4 regions of the Pseudomonas sp. PvP027 genome follow, and region 1 is predicted to be linked to each of the others. Evidence: predicted binding sites of a transcription regulator. Region 1 holds the regulator's gene; each other region holds the start of a gene.
What was found. The regulator FliA, encoded in region 1, starts transcription of late flagellar genes. The targets are predictions, from matches to a motif close to CTAAAGTTTNNNNNNNNNNNGCCGNTAA.
Positions count from the first base shown of each region.

Region 2: a site for FliA is predicted at 3,553-3,580, ahead of JOE33_RS09615 (methyl-accepting chemotaxis protein). Genes of this name have one in related genera too.
Region 3: a site for FliA is predicted at 3,463-3,490, ahead of JOE33_RS10330 (methyl-accepting chemotaxis protein). Genes of this name have one in related genera too.
Region 4: a site for FliA is predicted at 3,049-3,076, ahead of JOE33_RS05300 (methyl-accepting chemotaxis protein). Genes of this name have one in related genera too.

Region 1 is NZ_JAFIBK010000001.1:5,165,039-5,170,304, reverse strand. Features, by position in the region: gene JOE33_RS22520 (chemotaxis protein CheA) at 1-1,179, opposite strand, end outside; gene JOE33_RS22515 (protein phosphatase CheZ) at 1,213-1,998, opposite strand; gene JOE33_RS22510 (chemotaxis response regulator CheY) at 2,018-2,392, opposite strand; gene fliA (RNA polymerase sigma factor FliA) at 2,649-3,389, opposite strand; gene fleN (flagellar synthesis regulator FleN) at 3,386-4,219, opposite strand; gene flhF (flagellar biosynthesis protein FlhF) at 4,335-5,266, opposite strand, start outside.
Region 2 is NZ_JAFIBK010000001.1:2,300,452-2,305,717, forward strand. Features, by position in the region: gene lldD (FMN-dependent L-lactate dehydrogenase LldD) at 1-857, shown strand, start outside; gene JOE33_RS09605 (hypothetical protein) at 989-1,252, shown strand; gene JOE33_RS09610 (methyl-accepting chemotaxis protein) at 1,407-3,287, opposite strand; gene JOE33_RS09615 (methyl-accepting chemotaxis protein) at 3,667-5,266, shown strand, end outside.
Region 3 is NZ_JAFIBK010000001.1:2,456,513-2,461,778, forward strand. Features, by position in the region: gene ugpC (sn-glycerol-3-phosphate ABC transporter ATP-binding protein UgpC) at 1-579, shown strand, start outside; gene JOE33_RS10320 (glycoside hydrolase family 32 protein) at 576-2,090, shown strand; gene JOE33_RS10325 (LacI family DNA-binding transcriptional regulator) at 2,158-3,150, shown strand; gene JOE33_RS10330 (methyl-accepting chemotaxis protein) at 3,534-5,153, shown strand.
Region 4 is NZ_JAFIBK010000001.1:1,365,969-1,371,234, forward strand. Features, by position in the region: gene JOE33_RS05290 (PAS domain-containing protein) at 1-2,085, shown strand, start outside; gene JOE33_RS05295 (TetR/AcrR family transcriptional regulator) at 2,191-2,799, shown strand; gene JOE33_RS05300 (methyl-accepting chemotaxis protein) at 3,151-4,782, shown strand; gene JOE33_RS05305 (aldo/keto reductase) at 4,890-5,266, shown strand, end outside.

The DNA of each region.
Region 1 (5,266 bases):
GTTACGTACCAGCACCAGCTCGCCGACCATGTTCATGATCTCGTCCAATCGGGCGGTATCGACACGAACCGTGGTTTCGGCTTCTGTCGCCACCGGCTTTTCACCGCTGGGTACAGGAGCGCGCGCCGGGGCTGGAGCCGCAGCGGGTTTGGCCGGTTCGGCTTTCGCAGCAGGCGCCGGAGCAGGCTTGGCAACAGGTGGTGCCGGTGCAGCCGCTGCGGCCGCCGGAGCAGGCGCCTTGGCAACAATCGCCTCAGGCTCGAACTTGCCCTTGCCGTGCAACTCGTCGAGCAGGTTTTCGAATTCGTGATCGGTGATTTCGTCCGATGCAGCAGCACCAGGTGCCTTGGCAGCAACGGCTACAGCTGCAGCAGCGACAGGCGCAGCTACTGCGGCATCAAACGAGCCTTTGCCGTGCAGTTGATCGAGCAACGCTTCGAATTCGTCGTCAGTGATCTCGTCACCGGCAGGCTCTGCACTGCCCTGCGCTACAGGTGCGGGGGCCGGAGCGGTTGCAGCGTCGGCCGCAAACTTGCCCTTGCCATGCAACTGATCAAGCAGGGATTCAAATTCCTGGTCGGTGATTTCATCACCGGCCGGCGCGGCCGCTGGTGCCGACGCTGGTGCTGGCGCGGCAGACACCGGACTTGAGCCGTGCAGCGAGTCGAGCAGTTGCTCGAACTCATCATCGGTAATCTCGTCGCCGGCCGCTGGCACTGCAACCGCAGCAGCCTGGACTTCAACCACCGGCTCGGGCTCTGGCTCGGGAGCCGCGACCTCGTCGGCGGATTGTGGCTCGGCCAGACGCGCCAGCGCGGCCAGCAGTTCTGGCGTCGCCGGAGTCACGTCAGTCCGTTCACGTACTTGACCGAACATGCTGTTGACGGTGTCCAGTGCTTCAAGGACCACGTCCATCAGTTCGGAATCAACGCGACGCTCACCCTTGCGCAGGATGTCGAACACGTTTTCGGCGATGTGGCAGCACTCCACCAGCTCATGGAGCTGGAGGAAGCCGGCGCCCCCTTTTACAGTGTGAAAACCGCGAAAAATTGCATTGAGCAGATCAGCATCATCCGGTCGGCTTTCCAGCTCGACCAATTGCTCTGACAACTGCTCCAGAATTTCGCCGGCCTCTACCAGAAAATCCTGAAGGATTTCTTCATCGGCGCCGAAGCTCATGGGGTGCTCCCTAAAATTAACCGTCAACAGACCTTAGAAGCCGAGGCTCGATAGCAGATCGTCTACATCATCCTGTCCGGATACGACGTCTTCACGTTTATCGGCATGAATCTGCGGACCTTCACCCTGAGCGAGATGTTTTTTAGGATCTTTTTCAGCGAGGATGGATTCTTCGTCATGTTCGATGCCTGCGAAGCGATCGACATGGCTGGCCATGAGCACCAGTTTGAGCAGATTGCTCTCGACCTCGGTGACCAGTTGTGTCACGCGCTTGATGACCTGACCGGTAAGGTCCTGGTAATCCTGGGCGAGCAGAATGTCGTTGAGATGTGCGGAAACCTGATGGGTCTCCTTTTCGGTACGCGTCAAAAAACCATCGACCCGCTTGGCCAGCTCGCGGAACTCTTCGGCACCGATTTCGCGGCGCATGAAACGTCCCCAGTCGTCGCTCAACGCCTTGGCGTCGGAACTCAGGCCGTTCATGACCGGCGTGCTTTCCTCCACCAGGTCCATGGTGCGGTTGGCCGCATTCTCGGTCAGCCTCACCACATACGACAGGCGTTCGGTAGCATCCGTGATCTGCGACACCTCCTCGGCCTGAGGCATGTGCGGATCAATGTGAAAGTTCACGATTGCACTGTGCAGCTCACGAGTCAGCTTGCCCACTTCCTGATAAAGGCCGCGGTCGCGTGTCTGGTTGAGTTCGTGGATCAGTTGCACAGCGTCGCCGAAACGACCTTTTTCAAGGCTGGTGACAAGTTCCTGCGCGTGTCTCTTTAAGGTCGACTCAAAGTCGGCCATCGAATCATTGTTATCCATAGCGCCCTCGCGGCTTGCATCAGCTATTGACGCGTTCAAAGATCTTGTCGATCTTGTCTTTCAGGGCTTGGGCGGTGAATGGCTTGACTACATAACCGTTCACCCCGGCCTGGGCAGCTTCAATGATCTGCTCACGCTTGGCTTCGGCAGTGACCATCAGCACGGGAAGGCTCTTGAGGCGTTCGTCCTTGCGGACTTCGCGCAGCAGATCGATACCGGACATGCCAGGCATGTTCCAGTCCGTCACCAGAAAGTCAAAGGCACCGCTCTGCAGCATCGGCAATGCGGTCAGACCATCATCCGCTTCCGATGTGTTGGTAAACCCCAGATCACGCAAAAGGTTCTTGATGATCCGCCGCATCGTTGAGAAGTCATCAACGATGAGGATTTTCATGTTCTTGTCCAATTCGACCTCCAAGCAGTCTTTAACGCGTTCAGCACCTGAACACGCTGTTCACTCAATACTGGCACAGCACACCCCCGGCTGTACGAAACGACGACGGGCTTGGCACAACAACAGGCAAGGACCTGAGAAACAAGCCCATCAAGGCAATGCCTGACAGGCTTCCGACGGGTCCATCCTGTTACCACGTAACGCTCTGCACAGCCGGCTTGCAGTCAACGCGCGGCCATAGACCGCACGTTGCCTGTCAACGCGCTCGCCACTCCCCCAAACGCCCTCGCAAACGAGCTGCGCACTGGCTGTGTAACTGACTGACCCGAGATTCGCTGACCCCAAGAACCTCTCCGATTTCCTTGAGGTTCAGCTCTTCGTCGTAGTACAGCGCCAACACCAGACGCTCGCGCTCTGGCAGATTGGCAATTGCATCGGCCAACGCAGCCTGGAAGCGCTCGTCTTCCAGGTCGCGCGACGGCTCAAGCGAACCGCTTGCGCCATCCTCGTGCAGCCCTTCATGATCGCCGTCCTGCAGCAGGTCGTCGAAACTGAAGAGGCGGCTGCCCAAGGTGTCATTCAAAATCCCGTAGTAATCATCGAGACTCAACTGGAGTTCGGCCGCAACCTCGTGATCTTTAGCGTCACGGCCGGTTTTAGCTTCAATTGCCCGAATTGCGTCACTGACCATGCGCGTATTGCGGTGTACCGAGCGTGGCGCCCAGTCACCCTTGCGCACTTCATCGAGCATCGCACCACGGATGCGAATACCGGCATAGGTCTCGAAACTCGCGCCCTTGGTGGAATCATACTTGGTGGAGACTTCAAGCAGGCCGATCATACCGGCCTGGATCAGATCCTCGACCTGTACGCTGGCCGGCAGGCGCGCCAGCAGATGATAAGCGATACGCTTGACCAAAGGCGCATAGCGCTCGATCAACTCGTATTGCGAATTACGGGACGCCTTGCTGTACATCTGGTAGCCGCTCGCAGTCATTGCACAGGCCCTGCACTGGTCTGGTGAACGAGTCGCTCAACGAAGAACTCGAGATGACCCCGCGGGTTGGCTGGCAACGGCCAGGTATCAACCTTCTGGGCAATGGCCTTGAAGGCCAGTGCACATTTGGAACGCGGGAATGCTTCGTAAACGGCGCGCTGTTTCTGTACCGCCTTGCGTACGCATTCGTCGTACGGCACGGCACCTACATACTGAAGCGCAACATCGAGAAAACGATCCGTCACTTTGGTCAGCTTGGCGAACAGGTTGCGCCCTTCCTGCGGGCTCTGTGCCATGTTGGCCAGCACCCGGAAGCGGTTCATGCCGTAGTCGCGATTGAGCAGTTTGATCAGGGCGTAGGCATCGGTGATCGACGTGGGCTCGTCGCACACTACCAGCAGCACTTCCTGAGCGGCGCGCACGAAGCTGACCACCGACTCGCCGATACCGGCGGCCGTATCGATCACCAGCACATCGAGGTTGTCGCCAATCTCGCTGAACGCCTGGATCAGGCCGGCATGCTGGGCGGGCGAAAGATGCACCATGCTCTGGGTGCCGGAAGCAGCGGGTACGATTCGAACCCCGCCCGGCCCCTGCAGCAGCACGTCGCGCAACTCACAACGCCCCTCGATGACATCGGCAAGTGTGCGTTTGGGCGTCAGCCCAAGCAGCACGTCGACATTGGCCAGACCCAGATCGGCGTCCAGCAGCATGACGCGACGGCCAAGCTCGGCGAGGGCCAGTGAAAGGTTCACTGACACGTTAGTCTTACCGACGCCACCTTTGCCACCGGTCACAGCGATAACCTGTACGGGATGCATGCTGCCCATGTTATTTCTTTACCTTGTCTTGCGTAGACCGAAACCACATCGAGGGCTGCACATGCGCAAATGAACACTGCATGGCAGACCGTTGACGCAGGGACATTCCAATAATATCCATCACTTAACCCACTCTCTTGCCAGGGGTGTGATAGAGGTCAGCAAACATATCAGCCATTGCTTCTTCGCTAGGCTCGTCCTGCATCTGCACACTCACAGCGCGGCTTACCAACTGATGACGACGCGGAGTATGCAGGTCATCAGGAATGCGTGGTCCGTCCGTGAGGTAGGCCACAGGTAGTTCGTGACTGATCGCCAGGCTCAGGACTTCACCAAGGCTGGCAGTTTCATCAAGCTTGGTCAGAATGCATCCGGCCAGGCCACAACGCTTGTAACTGTGATACGCGGCCGTCAGCACCTGCTTCTGGCTGGTGGTTGCCAGTACCAGATAGTTGCGCGACTTGATGCCGCGACCGGCGAGGCTTTCCAGCTGCATGCGCAGCGCAGGATCACTGGCCTGCAGCCCGGCGGTATCAATCAGCACCACGCGCTTGCGCAGCAGCGGTTCCAGCGCCTGAACCAGAGACTGGCCGGGATCGACATGGGTGACCGGAACGTTGAGGATGCGCCCAAGGGTCTTGAGCTGCTCCTGCGCGCCGATACGGAAACTGTCCATGCTGACCAGTGCGATATTCTGCGGACCGTACTTCAACACGTAACGTGCTGCCAGTTTGGCCAGGGTGGTGGTCTTGCCCATGCCGGCAGGACCGACCATCGCAATCACACCGCCCTCTTCCAGCGGCTCGACTTCCGGTACGGCGATCATGCGTGCCAGGTGCGCCAGCAGCATGCGCCAGGCCTGACGAGGCTCGTCAATCTCCGGAATCATCGACAACAAGTCGCGTGACAGCGGGCCGGACAGGCCGACACGCTGCAGACGACGCCACAGGTTGGCCTGCTGCGGACGAGTGCCCTGCAACTGGTTCCACGCCAGCGAGCCGAGCTGGACTTCCAGCAGCTCACGCAGGCCATTCAATTCGGAGCGCATCGAGTCAT
Region 2 (5,266 bases), 2.9 Mb from region 1:
CGGCGAGCAAGCGGGTTCCATTCTGTCTGTCGACGGTGTCTGTGTGTTCGATTGAGGAGGTAGCGTCGCAGAGCAAACAGGCGATCTGGTTTCAGCTCTACGTGCTCAAAGACCGTGGTTTTATGAAAAACGCTCTGGAGCGTGCCAAGGCGGCGGGTGTCACGACGCTGGTCTTTACCGTCGACATGCCGACGCCCGGCGCGCGTTATCGAGATGCACACTCGGGTATGTCCGGGCCCTATGCCGCGCCTCGACGCATTCTGCAAGCCATGACCAAGCCTGACTGGGCCTTGAATGTCGGCCTGCTCGGTCGCCCTCATGATCTGGGCAATATCTCCAGATACCTGGGTAAAGCCACCACGCTGGAGGACTACGTGGGCTGGCTGGCGAACAACTTCGACCCGTCGATCAGCTGGAAGGATCTGGAGTGGATCCGCGAGTTCTGGCAAGGGCCGATGATCATCAAAGGCATTCTTGATCCGCAGGATGCCAGGGATGCGCTGAGCTTTGGCGCGGACGGCATTGTGGCATCCAACCACGGCGGACGTCAGCTGGATGGTGCGCTGTCCACCGCCAGGGCATTGCCGCCCATTGCCCAGGCTGTCGGCAGTGACATGACAGTGCTGGTCGACTCCGGCATTCGCTCGGGTCTTGATGTGGTGCGCATGCTCGCCCTCGGCGCCAAAGGCGTGTTGCTCGGGCGCTCGATGGCCTATGCGCTGGGCGCCGATGGGCAGCGTGGCGTCGAGAATATGCTGGATATTTTTGCCAGGGAAATGCATGTCGCCATGACGTTGACCGGGGTGACGTCGATTGAGCAGATCGACGAAAGCATTCTGGTGAAAGCAGCTGTTTGAAGGCCGCGACTGGACTGGATCATTACCCGAGGCGGCCTTTCGACGAACTGCATTTTTCACTTTGAATGTCTGGTCTATGCTCGAAAATGATGGCTCAAGACGAGCCAGCATTTCTCATGAAGGAGCAAAGCATGCGTAAACTCGTACTCTCAATGACTGCCGCCCTCTTCCTGGCGGGTGCTGTAGCGCCCGTCGCCCTTGCAGAGAGTGAACTGGAAAAGGGTGTCCGACACGATAACCGTGAGCTGGATAAAGGTGTCGATCATGACGCCAAGGAAGTGGACAAGGGTATGAAGCACGACGCCGACGAGGTCGACAAAGGTGCGAAGCATGACGACAAGGAGCGTCACAAGGCTGACAAGCACATCGATAAAGAGGTTAAAAAGGATCTCTGACAAAAAGCCTGCCATCGAGCAGGCTTTTTCATGGGCGGATGACGCCGGGCGGTCCAGCGGGTTTGCTGAAATACCACGCGCTGGTGCGTTTGATCTCTCACGCTTAAAGGCCGGGCCACCTGTAAGTGGCCGGCCTCTGTTACTGGATGTACGGTCAAATCTTGAAGCTGTCGACCAGTTGCTTCAAACGCCCGGCTTGTTGCGAAAGTGCAGCACAATCCTTGAGCGTTTCATTAAGGTTGGCCACGCCTTGTTGATTGAGCGTATTGATCTGATTGATATCGATATTGAGTGTTTCCACAACAGCAGTCTGCTCTTCTGTCGCAGCGGCAACGGATTGATTCATGCCATCGATATCGCCAATGCGCCGCGTTACATCGCGTAGGCGACTGCCCGCCTGATTGGCAACTTCGACACTTTCCTGACTCGACGTCTGGCTTTCATTCATGTTGAGTACGGCATGCTGAGAGCCGGTCTGCAGGCCGCCAATCATCTTGTGGATCTCGTCGGCCGATGTCTGGGTACGATGCGCAAGGTTGCGCACCTCGTCGGCAACTACCGCAAAACCGCGTCCGGCCTCACCCGCGCGAGCGGCTTCGATGGCCGCGTTGAGGGCCAGCAGGTTGGTCTGTTGCGAGATGCCTTTGATGACATCCAGGATGTGGCCGATGTTTTCGGTGCTGGCGTTGAGTTGCTCGATCTGCGTGCAGGAATCACTGATCTTGGCCGACAGCGCGCTCATGGCGTTGATTGTCTTCTCGACCACTACCTGACCGTCTTCTGCCTGATTGCGGGCCTCACTGGCCTGGATCGAAGCGTCCGATGCGTTGCGGGCAATCTCCTGGGTTGCGGCCCCCAGCTCGTTGATCGCTGCAGCGACGTTGTTGGTTCGGGCGCTCTGCTCGTCGAAACCGACGATGGACGAATTGGAGGAGTTGACCACCCGTTGCGACAGGTCATGCACCTGAAGCGTCGCGGATGAGACTTCAACGATGGACGCATGAACGCGCTCCACGAACTGATTGAACGAGCCACCCAGTGCGGCGAACTCGTCCTTGCCCTGAATGCTCAGACGCCGGGTCAGATCACCCTCGCCCTGGGCGATGTCCTGCATCGCGCGGCCCATGTCGGTCAACGGGCGCATCAGCGCACGAATGAGCAGGCTCAACAGCAACGCAATCACGGCCACTGCAATCAGCACGGCAACCATCGCCGAACTGCGAAACTGGCTCAACGGCGCATAGGCCTTGTCCTTGTCGATCGACAGACCAATGTACCAGTCAGCCGAAGGCAGCCCGGTGATCGGGGTAAAGGACAGCAGCCGCTGCTGACCATTGAGGGTCACCTCACGCAAGCGGGCATCCAGGCTGATGGTCTGTCCGGGGTAGATATCCTTGAGGTTTTTCATCACCTGGTCCTTGTCAGGACTGACGATGATCTGTCCGTCCCCACTGACCAGAAAGGCATAACCCAGCCCGCCGAATTCGACCGAGTTGATGATCTTGACCAGTGTGTCGAGGCTCAGATCGCCGCCGACGACACCCGTAACCTGGCCTGCGGCCTTGACCGGGCTGGCGATCGTTACCACCAGACCACCCACGGAAGCCAGATAAGGCGCGCTGAGAATGGTCTTGCCTGCGTCGACGGTGGACTTGTACCAGGGCCGCTGGCGAGGGTCGTAGCCCGCCGGCATATCCACATTGGGTCGCTGGGTAAACGCGCCTTTGCTGTCACCGACATAGGTGAACTGAAAGGTCGATACCAGCGCAGACTGCGACACCAGCCCGCCGAGGTCGGAATTGACGCCCTGAAAGGCTACGTTCTGGGTGAGGTTTTCCAGCACCAGAATGCGCCCGCTCAGCCAGTTCTGGACGCTGCTGGCAGTCAACTGACCTGCCTGAGCGACAGAGGACTCAAGGTTCTGGTTGATCGTCTTGCGTTGCAGGTAATCGTTGTACAAGGTGAACAAGGCGAATGCCAGCACCACCACACCGGCCGCGGCCAGCAGAATCTTATGACGAAACTTCAAATTCATGACAAGGCATCTCAACAGGACTGCTGGAAGCAGGTTCGGATGCCAGAGCAACTTGCGACATAAAAAATGTCATGCCCTGCACACACAATGAACCTGCAACGGATAGGGTTTTAATCTCGCAAACACAGCCGACAGTGTGCCGTCTCACAGGAAATGCGGCGCTCTGTTTGAATGACTTCGGCGGTGCTTTATAACGGTGTGCAGGCGCAAATGATATGCCTGGGAAAAAATATCCGGGGCGTCGCGGAACTTTCTTTATTTTTTATTTTAGCTTGGCCAGTCCCTGCCGATAGCGTCTGTATACCTAAACCCACCCCTGACCTGTAAGCCATACTTTTCAGGGATAAGACCGTTTCAATGGCAGTTGTTGGAGAATTCAATGAGTAGCTGGTTTGCAAACATCAGCGTGAATATGAAACTTGCCCTTGGCTTCGGTCTGGTACTTGTTTTTACAGCCATTCTTGCACTGACTGGCTGGACCAGCATGGGCGGACTGATCAAGCGCAGCAACTGGATGAGTGACATTACGTCACTCAATGCACAGTTGACCAAACTGCGCGTGACACGCCTGCAATATATGGTGGCCGACGGCGACGAGAAGGTCGCTGAAACCGTGCAGGTTTCTCTGGACAGCTTCAAGGCCTACCAGGAAAAACTGCAGGCCTCGTTCAAAAGTCCCGAAAACGTGAAAATGCTCGAGCAGTTGGGCGTCGTGATCGCTGACTACCAGAAGTCCCTCAACAACATGCGCAGTGGCTACAGGTCCAGCACCGCTGCTCGTGATGAACTGACGACTCACGCGAGCAAAAGCCTCGCGGTGTTCGAGCAGCTTGTGACTGAAGTCAGAAACATGGACCCGGCTGACGCCAACCGCTTCGAGCAGTACCGGCTCGTCACCGATGCCAAAGATGACTTGAGACTCGCGCGCTATGAAGTGCGCGGCTACACCACCAATGCCACGCCCGAGACCGAGCAGGCAGCTGTCTCGAAACTGGATGCGGCCATCAAGGATCTGGACGCGCTCAAGGCGACCTTCAGCGGCACTCAGGCCGATCAGCTCAGGCAGCTGGAAACCTCATTGATGGCGTACCGCACGACCTTGCAAAACTTCAAGGCCGCCACAGGCACGATTGTCCAGGCGCGTAAGGAAATGACCACGCAAGGGCAGGATATCGTCAAGATCAGCGAGGACATGTACAAGCTGCAACTGGATCGCCGCGATCAGGAAAGCGCACAGGCGCGTACCACTCAGATCGTCTGCACATTGCTGGCTATCATTCTGGGCATCATCGCCGCAGTGATCATCACCCGGCAGATTACCCGTCCGCTGCAGGAAACCCTGGCGGTGGTCGACCGTATTGCATCCGGTGACCTGACCCAGACTCTGGCCGTGACGCGCCGTGATGAACTGGGTGTTCTTCAGCAAGGCATTCAACGCATGGGCAGCACCCTGCGCGAGCTGATTGGCGGTATTCGCGACAGCGTCGTACAGATCGCCAGTGCCGCGGAAGAGCTGTCAGCAGTTACCGAACAGACCAGCGCCGGCGTCAACAGCCAGAAAGTCGAAACCGATCAGGTCGCCACCGCCATGCACGAGATGTCGGCGACGGTTGCGGAAGTGGCGCGTAACGCCGAACAGGCCTCGCAGGCCGCGTCCAACGCCGACCGCGAAGCGCGTGACGGTGACAAGGTGGTGGGTGAAGCGATCGCCCAGATCGAGCGTCTGGCCAACGAAGTGGGTCGTTCCGCCGATGCCATGACTCAGCTGGAGCAGGAAAGCGACAAGATCGGCAAGGTCATGGACGTCATCAAGGCAGTGGCCGAACAGACCAACCTGCTGGCGCTCAACGCTGCTATCGAAGCGGCTCGTGCGGGTGAAGCCGGGCGTGGTTTTGCGGTGGTCGCCGACGAAGTCCGCGGCTTGGCCCAACGTACGCAGCAATCCACCGTGGAGATCGAAACACTGGTCGCTGCGCTGC
Region 3 (5,266 bases), 2.7 Mb from region 1:
GTTACCCACGATCAGGTAGAGGCGATGACCCTGGCGGACAAGATTGTCGTGCTCAACGGCGGTCAGGTCGAACAGGTCGGCTCGCCACGCGAACTCTACGAGCGCCCTGCCAGCCTCTTCGTCGCCGGTTTTCTGGGCTCGCCGAGAATGAATTTTATGCATGTGCCCTTGCAGGCACCGGGTCGCAACAGCCTGATCGATATCCCGGCACTGGGCATGAAATCCCTGCCCTTCGACAGCTCGAATCTGACCGAGGGTGCGCAACTGACCCTGGGGGTTCGCCCGGAGCACATCACCCTCAATCCTGCGCACAACGGCGTTGGCGTCACAGTGACCGGTATCGAATACCTGGGCAGCGAGGTCTACGTGCACCTGGCTACCGGCGAAAGCGAACCCTTGATTTGTCGCTGCGATGCCAAGACCGATTGGCGGGTCGGCGACCAGGTCGCGCTGCAATTCGACGACAGCAACCTGCACCTGTTCGACGCCGATGGCCTGGCCCTGAAGCGCCATGCAGACGCCAGTCAGCACCTGACACCCGGCACCACACCGCACCTCGTACAAGCAGGCACCCTATGAGTTTTTCCGTGAATGCCATGAGCAACCCGATGTCTCCCGCCCTCGAGCGCGCGCACTATGCGCTGGAAGAGGGCCTGTCGCAGCTCATCCACGATTATCGTCCTGGTTATCACCTGGCCCCGCCGGCAGGCTGGATGAATGACCCTAACGGGGTGGTGTTCTTTCGTGGCGAATATCACGTGTTCTATCAGCACCACCCGTTCGACGCGAAATGGGGCCCGATGTACTGGGGCCATGCAAAGAGTACCGATCTGGTCCATTGGCAGCACCTGCCCATTGCCCTGGCACCTGGTGATGACGTCGACCAGGACGGTTGTTTTTCCGGCAGTGCGGTGGTGTGTGGCGACACCCTGGCACTGATCTACACCGGGCACACGTGGCTGGGTGAAGTGGGCGATGAGCGTTTTATCCGTCAGGTGCAGTGCCTGGCCACCAGTACCGACGGCATCAGCTTTATCAAACACGGCGCCGTCATCGATACCCCGCCGCAAGACGAGATGATTCATTTCCGTGACCCGAAAGTCTGGCGGCAGGATGGCCACTGGTACCTGATTGCCGGCGCACGCCTGGGTGACAAACCGCTGCTGCCGCTCTATCGATCCATGGACCTGCACGCCTGGGAATTCGTCAGCTATGTGTCCACAGGCGACGAAGGCGACGGCTATATGTGGGAATGCCCGGACCTGTTTGGCCTCAATGGACGCGACGTACTGCTTTACTCACCCCAAGGCATGCCCGCACAGCGCTACGAGCGACTGAACCGGTTCCACACCGGCTATCGGGTGGGCCAGGTCGACAGTCAATGGCAGTTCACCGGCGGGCCTTTTATCGAGCTGGACAGCGGCCACGATTTCTATGCAGCGCAGACGTTGGTGGCCGCCGACGGCAGACGTTTGCTGTGGGCGTGGGTCGACATGTGGGAAAGCCCGACCCCCACCGAGGCGCATCACTGGCGCGGCATGCTCGGCCTGCCACGAGAACTTGAAGTGCGCGCCGATCGCCTGTGCGTGCAGCCTGCACGCGAACTGACAGCGTTGCGCGACGCAACATTGCCAGGCTCCCCCTGGTGGAGTGAAGCGGGTAGCCAATGGCTGAACGACATACACGGTGACATGCTCGAAATTCACGTGCACCTGGACCTGCTCGACTGTATAGAAGGTCACCTGGGCGTAGCATTGCGTTGCAGTGCGGATGGCAAGGAGCAGACTCTGCTCTACTACGATGCGTCGCTAAAACGTTTGATCCTGGACCGCGATCAGTCGGGCACCCACGTCAGCGGTCAGCGCAGCGTAGCGATAGATCCACAACAGCACCGGCTTGAACTGCGCATCTTCCTTGATCGCTCGTCCATTGAGGTGTTCGAGCAAAACGGCAGCTTCAGCTTCAGCAGCCGCCTTTATCCACAGACCGACAGCCTGGGGGTAAAGCTTGTTGCCAATGGAACCGGAGGCCGAGTCTGCATTGCCGACGCATGGCAACTCTCCTCGGGATACCTGCAGGCAAATCATTGAAGTCGCGAAAAAAATCAGGTCTCTGTAGCATGATAATCATCAGTCAACCCGACAGGCCCCGCCTCGCATGACTTCAGTTAAAGACGTTGCAAAACTGGCCGGTGTGTCGCTGATGACGGTGTCTCGGGCGCTCAATGATCCGGGAAAACTGAGCCCCGAGACTTATCAGCGAGTTCGCAACGCGATTGATGAGCTTCAATTCGTACCCAGCCTGTCGGCTCGCCGGATTCGCGGCGACAATCTGCAGACCCGAACCATCGGCGTATTTGCCCTGGACACCGCGACGACGCCGTTTGCGGTCGAGTTGCTGCTGTCAATCGAACAGACCGCGCAGCAGGCAGGCTGGAACGTCTTTATCCTCAACCTGCTAAGCAACCCGCCCACTGACCAGAACATCGACCTGATGCTGTCGCACCGCCCCGACGGGTTGATCTTCAGCGCCATGGGGTTACGCAAAGTGAGTATCCCCCAGCGCTTGAAGAGCAAACCGCTGGTGCTCGCCAACTGCGTAGCCGATGACAGCAGCCTTGTCAGTTATGTACCGGACGACGAGACAGGTCAGTACCGCGCCTTGCACCACGCGTTCAGCAAGGGCTATCGACGTCCGCTGTTCATCAACCTGCCTAAACAGAGCCTGGCCTGGGAAATCCGCCAAGCGGGTATGCAACGTGCCCGCGAGGCATTCGGCCTGGCTCGCGACGAACTGTTGCAATACAACCTGTCCGAGCATGACGCCTATTGGGAAACTGCCGCCATCCTTGCCCGGCACATGGTGGATGGCCGTCCGCAGTTCGACATTCTGATCTGCGGCAATGACCGCATTGCCTTTTGTGCCTACCAGTTGCTGCTGGGCCAAGGCCTGAAAATCCCCGGCGATGTCGCCGTACTGGGTTATGACAACATGATCGGCATCGCCGAGCTGTTCATCCCTGCGCTGACCACGGTGCAACTGCCGTATTACGAGATCGGTCGCAACGCCGCCCGGCACTTGATCGACAGCCTTGACGTATCGGGCTCCCAGCCGGTGGATTGCCCGCTGGTGGTCAGAGAATCGTTATGAAGCCTTGTGTGGGATAGCTCATGCACCGAGTCGTCACGCAGAACGAAAACGGCTGATCTTGAGCCCTGATTTTCTACCCTGAAAGTCTGCCTGTATCGAATGGCTGCGATTGAGAGCGGTGGGCGCGGCTGGGCGTTCGGTGCCCCTCCACGTGTAGGTTTTCACTTCTGTTTCAATCACCTGCTGATAATAGCTTCAACTAAGCAAGCTTTATTCGCCGCTCACTTAGATAAATTTTCGCCCCAAAACAGCGCACTAAAAACTCAAGAACATAAAACAGGGCGCAACTAATATGGCGACTAATCCTGCAGCCTCAAGTTATAGGCTTAGTCGCCGATAGTTCTAAAACCGTAAAAATCAATTCTACAAGGAGGTCAGTGGCAATGAGAAACCTGAAAGTATCTGCGCGTGCAGCACTCAGCTTTATGTTTATTGCGCTCCTATTGGTCGCCTTGGGGGGTATTTCGGTATGGAAAATGGGGGAAATTCGCGAGACGGCCAGAGACCTTGAAAACGACGCCTTGGCCAGCGTGGTGGTCGCAGACCGAATCAATGCCACGATGCTGCGCTTGCGCCTGGAAGTCCGCAGAATGCTGTCCCAGACCAATCCGCAGGATATGGCCACCACGACCGGCATGATCGCTTCGCTGAGCGAGGAATTGAAAAAGCAGATAGCCCTTTACGCCCCTTTTGTCGCCAGCGATAAAGAAGGACAACTGTTCAAGGCCGTGTCTGAAAACACCGATAAAGCACTGGTTGCATTCGACCAGGTCACTGCACTTATCCGCCAAAACTCAACCAATGAAGCGCTGGCCTACCTAAGTTCCAGCGTCACCCCTGTTACCCGTCTTCTTGACGAGGCCGTAAACGGACTTGTTCAAATGAACATTGACGAGGCCGCAAACTCAGGAAAAGAATCCGAGGATTCGTATCAAAGCGGCTTAATGTTTGTGATTTTTATTATTGCAGCCGCGACGCTGGCGACGATTGTGCTGGCCGTGCTGTTTACCAAAAGTATCGTCACACCGTTGCGCGACATGCTGCGTGTCAACGACACCATCGCCAAGGGTGATCTGCGCAGCGTGATTACCGTCACGGGCAAAGACGAGTTTTCCGACCTGATGCGCTCTACTCAGGTGATGCAAAACAATCTGCGCGATACGATCAAGCTGATCGGCGATTCATCCACTCAACTGGCGTCCGCCGCCGAGGAAATGAACGCGGTCACCGAGGAGTCGAGCAGAGGTTTGCTGCGCCAGAATAACGAAATCGATCAGGCAGCCACCGCGGTCAACCAGATGACCGCTGCGGTCGATGAAGTGGCGCGTAATGCTGCCGCGGCATCAGATGCAGCCAAAGCCTCTGATCAGTCCACCCGCACCGGCGCAGCGCGGGTCACCAGCACGGTCGACGCTATCGAGAAACTGAGCAAGACAGTGCAGAGCACCAGTGTTGATGTAGAGCGTCTGGCCGTGCAGTCCAAGGACATCAGCAAGGTATTGGAAGTCATTCGTACGATTGCGGAACAAACCAACCTCCTGGCCCTGAACGCGGCAATCGAAGCGGCACGGGCAGGTGAGCAGGGACGCGGTTTCGCGGTGGTGGCTGATGAAGTCAGAGCGCTGGCACATCGCACCCAGACCTCGACTCAGGAAATCGAGAAAATGATTGGCGACATCCTCACGGGCACTGCACAGGCCACCAAGGCCATGAGCGAAAGTTGCGATCAGGCCGATGGCACACTCACCATCGCTCATGAAGCCGGCGCAGCGCTGACCCTGATCGCGAAAGCAATCAATGAAATCAACGAAATGAACCTGATGATTGCGACCGCATCGGAGCAGCAGGCACAGGTCGCACGTTCGGTCGACGGCAACCTGATGAGTATTCGCGATCTTTCCATCCAGAGCGCAACGGGGGCCAATCAGACGGCGACGGCAAGCTCCGAGCTTTCAGTGCTTGCTGCAGACATGAACAAGCTGGTGGCGAGGTTTTCGCTGTAAGGGTTTTCTGCTGCTTCAGGTTGGGCTCTGGGCATGCTGTGGATAGTGATTCCACAGCATTCAGGGCAACTAACAGCATACGTCTGGACAAGTGTATGACGGGTCAGAGGAGC
Region 4 (5,266 bases), 3.8 Mb from region 1:
ATGATCGGTGCAATGCTCGATATGTCGCAGATGCGCAAGGCCGAAACGGCACTGCGCCAGAGCGAAGAGCGCTCGAGGGCCATGCTGGAGACCATCGAAGCCGCATTCGCCATCATTCAGGTCAAGTTCGATGCCGATGACAGCCCGGTTGACTACCGTTTCATCGAAGCCAACCCCGCCTTTGAACGTCAGGCCGGTGTCGATCTGCGCGGCAAGTGGGTGACCGAGTTCGCGCCGGACCTGGAGCGGTTCTGGTTCGAAGCCTATGGGCACGTCGCCAAAACCGGCGAGCCTGCCAACTTCGAGAACTATGCCAAGGCTTTCGAACGCTGGTTTGAAGTCAAGGCGGTGCGTGTCGGTGAACCGGCTGACCGGCAGATTGCGGTCATCTTCAGTGATGTGACTGCACGACGCGACGCCGAGGAGCGCTTGCGCACCAGCGAGGCCGTTGCACGCGAAAACGTCGACCGCGTTCAGCTCGCTCTGGCCGCCGGTGCAATCATCGGCACCTGGCACTGGGACTTGCCGACCGATCGCTTCACCGTGGACGAAGCCTTCGCCAAGGCATTCGGCCTGGATGCCGCGCTGGGCCGTGAAGGCCTGAGCCTGGAGCAAGTCATTGCCACTGTTCACCCTGAAGACAAGCAAAGCCTGATCAATGCGATCAATGCGGTCATCACCAACGGGCGTGTTTACGCCCACCAGTACCGTGTTCGTCGTACCGACGGGATCTACTACTGGATTGAAGCCAACGGCCGGGTCGACCGGGCCGAGGACGGCACGCCTTTGAGCTTCCCCGGCGTGCTCATCAACGTTGACGAGCGGCGCGCCGTGGCAGCCGAACGCGACCGTGCCACTGCTGCGCTGCGGGCACTCAACGACACACTTGAGCAACGCGTGGCATCGCGCACCACCGAACTCATGCAAGCCGAAGAGAAGCTGCGCCAGTCACAGAAAATGGAAGCGGTAGGGCAACTGACCGGTGGCCTCGCCCACGACTTCAACAACCTGCTGGCAGGTATTTCCGGCGCTCTGGAACTGATGGGTACCCGGATCGAGCAAGGCCGCTGGGGCGAGGTCGACAAGTACATCGTGACCGCCCAAGGCGCGGCCAAACGTGCAGCGGCCCTGACGCACCGGCTGCTGGCCTTCTCCCGACGCCAGACCCTGGACCCGCAGCCGACCGACGTGAACAGGCTGATGAAAGGCATGACCGACCTGATCCAGCGCACCGTCGGCCCCAGCATCGTGGTCGAGACCATAGGCGCCACGGAGCTGTGGCCGACACTGGTCGATGCCAGCCAGCTGGAAAACGCGCTGCTGAACCTGTGCATCAACGCCCGCGATGCGATGCCGGACGGCGGCCGCATCAGCATCGAGTCGAGCAACCGCTGGATAGACGGCGATGTGGCACGCGCACACGATATGCCCGAGGGCCACTATTTGTCGCTGTGCGTGACCGATACCGGTACCGGCATGACGCCTGATGTCATCGCCAAGGCATTCGATCCCTTCTTCACCACCAAGCCCATTGGCCAAGGCACAGGGCTGGGTCTGTCGATGATTTACGGATTTGCCAATCAGTCTGGCGGACGGGTGCTCATTCAGTCGGAGGTCGGCAAGGGCACCGCAATATCGCTGTACCTGCCCCGCTACGAGGGTACTGCGGCCAGGGACGAAGGCGATGTGCACAAGGCACCGTTCGAGTTCACCCAGTCCGGGGAAACCATCCTGATCGTGGACGACGAACCCACGGTGCGCATGCTGCTCACCGATGCCCTCGGCGACCTGGGCTATACGCTGATCGAAGCCGCCGACAGCCTGGCCGGCCTCAAGCTGCTGCGTTCGGATGTGCATATCGATCTGCTTATCACTGACGTGGGTTTGCCGGGTGGCATGAACGGACGACAAATGGCCGATGCCGGACGCGAGGTCCGCCCGCATCTGAAGACCCTGTTCATCACCGGCTACGCGGAAAACGCTGCCATCGGTGATGAACAACTCGGGCCAGGAATGCGCGTGCTGACCAAGCCGTTTGCAATCGATGCCCTGGCCGCCAGAGTCCAGGAACTGATGAGTGTCTGAGTAAACGGCCCGGTGCAACTCTGCCCCGGGCCGTCAACATTGAGCGCTGCGCAAACCCGGTGCTAACATGCGCGACCGCCATGCAGGCAAGGGAATAACCGGGTCATGAGCAGTATCCGCGAGCGCAACAAAGAACTCATCCTGCGCGCTGCCAGCGAGGAATTCGCCGACAAAGGCTTCGCCGCCAGCAAGACCAGCGATATCGCGGCCAAGGCCGGTGTCCCCAAGCCCAACGTCTATTACTACTTCAAGTCCAAGGAAAACCTCTATCGCGAGGTGCTGGAAAGCATCATCGAGCCCATTCTGCGTGCGTCGACGCCCTTCAATCCCGAAGGCGTACCTGCCGAAGTCCTGAGCCGCTATATCCGTTCGAAAATCCAGATTTCCCGCGACCTGCCCTTCGCCTCGAAAGTGTTCGCCAGCGAGATCATGCATGGCGCTCCGCACCTGACAGCGCAGCAGATCGAACAGCTTAACGACCAGGCCCGGCACAACATCGAATGCATCCAGGCCTGGATCGACAGCGGACAGATCGCCCCGCTCGATCCTCACCACCTGATGTTCACCATCTGGGCCGCGACCCAGACCTATGCCGATTTCGACTGGCAGATCGCAACGGTCACCGGCAAGGCAAAACTGCAGGACACTGATTACGAGGCGGCAACCCGGACCATCCTCAGGCTGGTGCTCAAAGGCTGCGAGCCGGACCGCTGAACCCACCCGGATTTCCTGCAGACGCAAAAAACCCGCCGAAGCGGGTGGTTTTGCAACATGACCATTCCGACATCCTGTCAGTAGCCTCCTGGCAATGGTCGATCGTCCCTGATCACTGCGGCGTTCCTTCGCTGCAGCTGTTGAATTGGATCCTACATTCACCGAGGGTCAGTCGATAGAGCCAATCGCGCCTGTTGCTGTAAGCCTTTTGCCATACCCGTGTACGCCGCTAAAAAATGTGACCGACCGCTCATGTTTGGACGTGACGCGCCGAGATGCTTGAAAGACCCTGAATCGCGCGCCGCGCGAGCCAAAGTCATCAGAAGAAAAATAATGCAAGGGATGCCGATCATGAGTATGCGCAGTTTGTCCATCAGTCGCCGTCTGTGGCTGATTCTTGTGGTTTCAGTGCTGATGCTCTTTGTCCTCTCGGCGACACTGCTCAGACAGCTGCATACCGACCTGTATCAGGCCAAGGCCGAGAAAACCATGCATGTGGTGCAGACGGCCAGCGGCATCCTGTCGTTTTATCAGGGGCTTGAAGCCGCGGGCGGCATGACCCGCGAGGCTGCGCAACAGCAAGCCTTGAAAGAGATAAAGAGCCTGCGTTACAGCCAGAGCGACTACTTCTGGATCAACGACCTGCGCCCGGTGATGATCATGCACCCCACCAACCCCAAACTTGAAGGTCAGGATCTGTCGACCATCAAGGACCCGGACGGCTTTGCGGTGTTCAACGAAATGGTCACGCTGGTCAAAGCCAAGGGTGCCGGCATGGTGAATTACCGCTGGCCCAAGCCCGGTGCCAGCGAGCCGGTGAAAAAGACTTCTTACGTGCAGCTGTTTCAGCCATGGGGCTGGATTCTGGGGTCCGGCGTATACGTGGATGACGTGGCGGCAGAGTTCAAGACGCAGCTGTGGAATGCCGGGATGTTCATCGCCGGCATCGTGCTGGTCATGGTCTTGCTGCTGGTGATGATCGTGCGCAGCATTGTGCGCCCACTCAGAGCGGCCGTCGGGGCAATGGCGAATATCGCCAGTGGCGAGAGTGATCTGACCCGCACGCTGGAAACCCACGGCAAGGATGAAATCACTGAGCTGGGTACGCACTTCAACGCCTTTGTCGCCAAGCTGCGCAATGTCGTCGGTCAGTTGCAGCACTCGGCCGTGGCGCTGGGCCAGGCGTCGACTGATCTGGGCAGCGACGCCGAACAGGCGCAGAACCGCAGCGAGAAACAGTCGCAGCAAATGGACCTGGTTGCCACGGCGGTCAACGAAGTGACCTACGGTGTGCAGGATGTAGCCAAGAACGCTGAGCATGCCGCCAGCGAAATGCGCGCTGCCGAGTCGCAGGCGCAACAGGGCCAAATCAATATCGATAACAGCCTGCGCCAGATCGAACACCTCTCCAGCACCATCGGTCAGGCCGTGGAAGTGATGCAGAGTCTGGCCAGCGAGAGCACGCAGATCGGCAGCGTACTGGAAGTGATCAGTTCGATTGCCGAGCAGACCAACCTGCTGGCGCTGAACGCTGCCATCGAGGCGGCGCGCGCCGGTGAACAGGGCCGAGGCTTTGCCGTGGTGGCCGACGAGGTGCGTCTGCTGGCCCAGCGCACGCAGAAGTCGACCGCAGAAATCCAGTCAATGATCGAACGCCTGCAAAAGCATTCCGATGCCGCGGTCAGGGTAATCGGTGACAGCAGCCGCTCCTCGCAGTTGACCATAGAGCAGGCCAATCAGGCCGGCCAGAGCCTGACCTCCATCAGTCAGGCGCTGCGCAACCTCAACAGCCTGAATGCTTCCATTGCCAGCGCCACCCTGCAGCAGACGCACGTGGTGGATGACATCAACCAGAACGTTACCCAGGCCGCGCAACTGTCCCAGAGCACCGCACTGGCCGCCGAGCAATCGACCTCGGCCAGCCTGCACCTGCGAGGGTTGAGCGAAGAGTTGAACACCTTGTTGAAGCAGTTCCGGGTGTAAATCTGCAGTGCGATTGGCGGGCGCAGGGAACCTCGTGCGCCTCTTGTTGCCTGAGACCTGCTTATTCAACCGCTCATTCAGCTGCTTATTTATTTGCAGGGGGTCACATGCGCACACTGGAGCTGGCAGGCAGAACCGTACCAGTGCTGGGTCAGGGCACCTGGCACATGGGTGAAAAAGGGCATCAGCGCTCGGCAGAAATCGCCGGCCTGTGCCTCGGTATCGAACAGGGCCTGACCTTGATCGACACCGCCGAGATGTACGCCGATGGCGCTGCCGAGGAAATTGTCGGGCAAGCCATTGCCGGACAGCGGGACAAGGTATTCGTGGTCAGCAAGGTCTACCCGCACAACGCCAGCCACGCCGGTATTCCGACCGCGTGCGAGGCCAGCCTGCGGCGAATGAACACCGATTACATCGACCTGTACTTGCTTCATTGGCCCGGTCAGTACCCGCTGACCGAGACGGTCGAGGCGTTCGAACG